One region of the Achromobacter sp. CSND-B12 genome, then DNA from elsewhere that is predicted to be linked to it. Evidence: riboswitches for the same ligand, from Rfam matches in the RefSeq annotation. Region 1 holds a riboswitch; the other holds the start of a gene.

The links. A riboswitch is a leader RNA that binds a small molecule or an ion and turns the genes downstream of it on or off. The one in region 1 is predicted to bind glycine.
Region 2: another riboswitch for glycine. It lies ahead of gcvT (glycine cleavage system aminomethyltransferase GcvT); the one in region 1 lies ahead of ACUTAG_RS03325 (D-amino acid dehydrogenase).

What each region holds. Positions count from the first base shown of each region.
Region 1 is NZ_JBREGJ010000001.1:731,473-733,856, reverse strand. Features, by position in the region: gene ACUTAG_RS03325 (D-amino acid dehydrogenase) at 1-1,023, opposite strand, end outside; glycine riboswitch at 1,068-1,154, opposite strand; glycine riboswitch at 1,156-1,246, opposite strand; gene blaELC (ELC family class C beta-lactamase) at 1,384-2,384, shown strand, end outside.
Region 2 is NZ_JBREGJ010000001.1:2,226,141-2,228,524, reverse strand. Features, by position in the region: gene ACUTAG_RS10375 (ZIP family metal transporter) at 1-792, shown strand, start outside; glycine riboswitch at 862-954, shown strand; glycine riboswitch at 988-1,110, shown strand; gene gcvT (glycine cleavage system aminomethyltransferase GcvT) at 1,198-2,298, shown strand.

The DNA.
Region 1 (2,384 bases):
GCGGGTCCAGTCCACCAGCGGCTGGATGCGTTCGGCGCGGATGTCCAGGTTGAAGCCGTTGAACTCGGCCGTGCCGGCCACGCGGAAACGGTCGCCCAGGCGGCTGGTGACGATCTTGGCGGCCTCGTCCAGCAGGCTCACGCTGGGCGCGGCGGCCTGGCTGGCGGCGTCGTCCAGGTGCACGCTGATCGAATAGCCCTTGACCGGATAGATGTTCAGCCTGTCGCCCAATTGCCGCGCGAACTGGCGGCTGGCGGCGCCGGCGCAGACCACGATGGCGTCGGTTTCGTGCTGTTCGCGCCGCGTGCCGTCCTCGCGCGCCAGGTCCAGCACATAGGGCAGGCCGTCGCGGCTGATGGCGCGGATGTCGGCATCCTGTTCGAAGCGCACGCCGCGGCGCGCGCAGGCCCGCGCCAGGCCGCTGGTGAACTTGTGGATGTCGCCGGTGGCGTCGGACGGCGTATAGAAGCCGCCGTGGCAGGGCGTTTGCAGCGTCGGCTCGATGCCGCGGATTTCCTCCGGCGTGACCGCGTGCCGCTCCAGCCCGCCTTCGCGCAGCAGCGCGTTGGCGCGGCGCGCGGTCTCGAAGCTGGCGGCATCGTGGTAGATGTGCAGGATGCCGCGGCGCTCCAGGTCGAAATCGATGCCTTCCTCCTCGGCCATGGCGTACAGGTGCTGGCGCGCCTCGATCGCCATGCGCGTGGTGGCGATAGTGTTCTGGCGATAGTTGCGGATCTGCCCCATGAACTGGGCCAGCCATGAATACTTGTGCCAGCTCGGACGCGGATTGAGCAGCAGCGGCGCGTCGTGGCGGCCGAGCCAGCGCAGGCCCTTCATGATGGTGGCGGCGCTGTTCCAGACTTCGGCATTGCTGGCGGACAACTGGCCGCCGTTGGCGTAGGACGTCTCCATGGCGGGATAGCGCTGACGGTCGTAGACGGTGACGTCGTAGCCCAGTTTGCTCAAGGCGTAGGCGGACGTGACGCCGGTGATACCGGCGCCGATGATGGCGATGCGGGGCATGATGGCTCCAGATGGCGTGGCCACGATCCGATGATCGCGGCACCCCATCTGTCTCTGTACCTGAGAGCTTCACCCGGGCGCGAGGGCGCGGGTTCCCCTTCGGTGGGCGCCAGGCGCCTCTCTCCAGATTGTCTAGACCGCGCAGTCCTGTTGCCTGAGAGTTTCCGGGGCGGTTGCTCCGTCGGCGCCCGCCACGGGGACGGGACTCTTCTGCGGGGTTTTGAATCGACGCAGTGAGAATAGCCAAAATCTGCCGCGAGCGGGACTCAGGGTTAATACCAGGAAGGAGGCGGATAGGCTCTACACTGGGCGCCAACCCGCGCGGCACGCGCCGGTCAGAAAACGAAAGGACGATCCCGCATGCGCGCTCCGGCAATGTTCCGTATTTCCCTGCTATCCACGACGTTGGCGCTGGCCCTGGCCGGCACCGCCTCGGCCAGCCCGGCCGTTGCGCAAGCGCCGGCCGCCAAGGCAGCCACGGCATCGGCCTCCGCATCCACGCCCGCCAAGGCCGATCGCGCCACCGCCGCCGTCGACGCCGCGGTGGCCGAGGTCATGCGCCAATATGGCATCGACGGCATGGCCATCGGCGTCAGCCACAATGGCGAGCAGCGCTTCTTCAACTATGGCGACGCCTCGCGCCAGCCGCGCCGCGCCGTTTCCAGCGACACCCTGTTCGAACTGGGTTCGATCAGCAAGACCTTCACCGTCACGCTGGCCGCCTACGCGCAGGCCACGGGCCGCCTGTCGCTGGCCGACAGTCCGGCCAAGTGGGTGCCCGAGCTGCAAGGCAGCGAATTCGCCAAGCTGACGCTGGTGAACCTGGCCACGCACACCGCCGGCGGCTTTCCCTTGCAGGTGCCGGACGCGGTCCAGAACACGGCGCAACTGATGGACTACCTCAAGGCCTGGACCCCGCGGTATGCGCCCGGCACGAAGCGCACCTATGCCAACCCCAGCATCGGCATGCTGGGCGTGGTGGCGGCGCGCGCGCTGGGCGAGTCCTACGTGGCGGCGATGGAGCAGCAGCTGTTTCCCAAGCTGGGCCTGCGCGACACCTGGCTCGAAGTGCCGCCGCGCAAGATGCCCGACTACGCCCAGGGCTACGACAAGCAGGACGCGCCGGTGCGCCTGAACCCGGGCGTGCTGGCCGACGAGGCCTACGGCGTGAAGTCCAGCGCCCGCGACATGCTGCGTTTCGTCGAGATCAACCTGGGCGCCGCGCCGGTCGACGCCACGCTGCAGCGCGCCATCGCCGAGACCCACACCGGCTATTACCAGTTGGGCGCGATGACGCAGGACCTGATCTGGGAACAGTATCGCTACCCGGTGTCGGTGGACGACCTGGTGCGCGGCAACTC
Region 2 (2,384 bases), 1.5 Mb from region 1:
GTCTATTTCAACGACCACGCGCCGCACGTGGCCGACGCCCTGCTGGGCGGCATGGTCGCCGCGGGCGCCACCGCGGCGGGCACGCTGCCGATCCTGTTCGCGCGCACCATCCCGCAGAAGATGCAGGACAGCATGTTCGGCTTCGGCGCCGGCGTGATGCTGGCCGCCAGCGCCTTCTCGCTGGTGGCGCCGGGCATCGCGGCGGCCGAGGCGCAGGGCGCGGGGCCGTGGGGCGCCGGCCTGACGGTGGGCGCCGCCATCCTGCTGGGGGCGGCGGCGCTGTTGCTGATGGACCGGTTGCTGCCCCATGAGCATTTCATCAAGGGTCGCGAAGGCATCGAGGCCCACCGGCTGCGCCGAACCTGGCTGTTCGTCTTCGCCATCACCCTGCACAACCTGCCCGAAGGCCTGGCCATCGGCGTCGGTTATGCCGGCAACGATCCGGTGCGCGGCACGGCGCTGGCCACCGGCATCGCCATCCAGGACATCCCCGAGGGCCTGGTGGTGGCCGTGGCGTTGATCGCCGCGGGCTACAAGCGCGCGTTCGCGGTGGCGCTGGGCATGCTGTCGGGCCTGGTCGAGCCGGTGGGCGCGGTGCTGGGCGCGGCCGTGGTGGGCTGGTCGGCGGCGCTGCTGCCGTGGGGCCTGGGCTTTGCCGCCGGCGCCATGTTGTTCGTGATCAGCCACGAAATCATCCCCGAATCGCACCGCAAGGGGCACGAGGTCTACGCCACCTGCGGGCTGATGCTGGGCTTCGTGCTGATGATGCTGCTGGACACGGCGCTGGGCTGAAGCGGCGCCCGGGCGGCGATCGCGGATCAACAACGGAACCGCGTTTCGCGGTATGCTTTCGGCGCTGTCACGCATGTTGCGGGAGAGAGCGGCCGTTCGCGGCTGCCGCCGAAGGCGCAATTCGCCCGGAATCGCTCAGGTATCCCATACCGCGCATGCTTGCCCTGTCCCGGTTTTCACCGCGCGGACTCGGCAAAGCAGCACTCTGGAGAGACCTGGCGCCGCTGCCCAATCAGGGACATAGCGAGCAGCCCAGGCGCCGAAGGTGCAAACCCGCCACGCGGGGCAACTCTCAGGCAAAAGGACAGAGGGGCGGAAGATTCAGCCGTTGCGCGGGCGTTTTCCGTCTGTCCGCCAGCGGCATTCCGTAACCCTGGCACCGCTGCCGCTCCGGAGTACCCGCGCATGTCCGCAACCCTCAAACGCACCCCGCTGGCCGAAGAACATATCGCCTCCGGCGCCCGCATGGTCGATTTCGGCGGCTGGGATATGCCCCTGGCCTACGGCTCGCAACTGGAAGAGCACCACGCGGTGCGCCAGGACGCCGGCATGTTCGACGTTTCGCACATGCTCAACGCCGACGTCACCGGCCCCGACGCCTACGCCCTCCTGCAACGCCTGGTGGCCAACGACGTCGCCAAGCTGACCGTACCGGGCAAGGCGCTCTACACCTGCATGCTGAACCCGCAGGGCGGCGTCATCGACGACCTGATCGTGTACTTCTTCGCGCTCGACGAATGGCGCGTGGTGGTCAACGCCGGCACCGCCGACAAGGACATGGCCTGGATGCAGCGCGTCAAGCAGGCCGGCAAGTTCGACGTCACCATCACGCCGCGCCGCGACCTGGCCATGATCGCCGTGCAGGGCCCCAACGCCCGGGCCAAGGTCTGGGCCGCGCGCCCGGCCTGGCAGGCTGCCAGCGAGCCGCTGACCTCGTTCGTGGCCGCGCGCGTCGGTGACGACACGCTGGTGGCGCGCACCGGCTACACCGGCGAAGACGGCTTTGAAATCGTGCTGCCCGCCGCCGAGGCGGTGCAACTGTGGCGCGACCTGGCGGCCCAGGGCGTGCGCCCGGCGGGCCTGGGCGCGCGCGACACGCTGCGCCTGGAAGCCGGCATGAACCTGTATGGCCAGGACATGGACGAACTGACCCAGCCCGGCGAAGCCGCGCTGACCTGGACGGTGTCCCTGAAGAACCCCGAGCGCCGCTTCATCGGCCGCGACGCGCTGGAGCAGTTCGCCACGCCCGCCGCCTTCGTCGGCCTGAAGCTGCAGGAACGCGGCGTGATGCGCGCCCACATGGCGGTGCGCACCGCGCACGGCGTGGGCGAGCTCACCAGCGGCACCATGTCGCCGACGCTGGGCGTGTCGATCGGCTTTGCCCGCCTGCCGCAAGGCGTGGCCGCGGGCGACACGGTCGAGGTCGACATCCGCGGCAAGTGGGTGCCCGCCCTGGTCTGCAAGCTGCCGTTTGTCCGTAACGGCAAAGCCGTCGAACACTCGTAAACTCGAAGCTTCGCGCCGGTGGCCGGCCCTGCGGGGGCGCGGCCGCCGGCGCGAGGCGCGCAACACCATTTCCTTATCCGAATCCC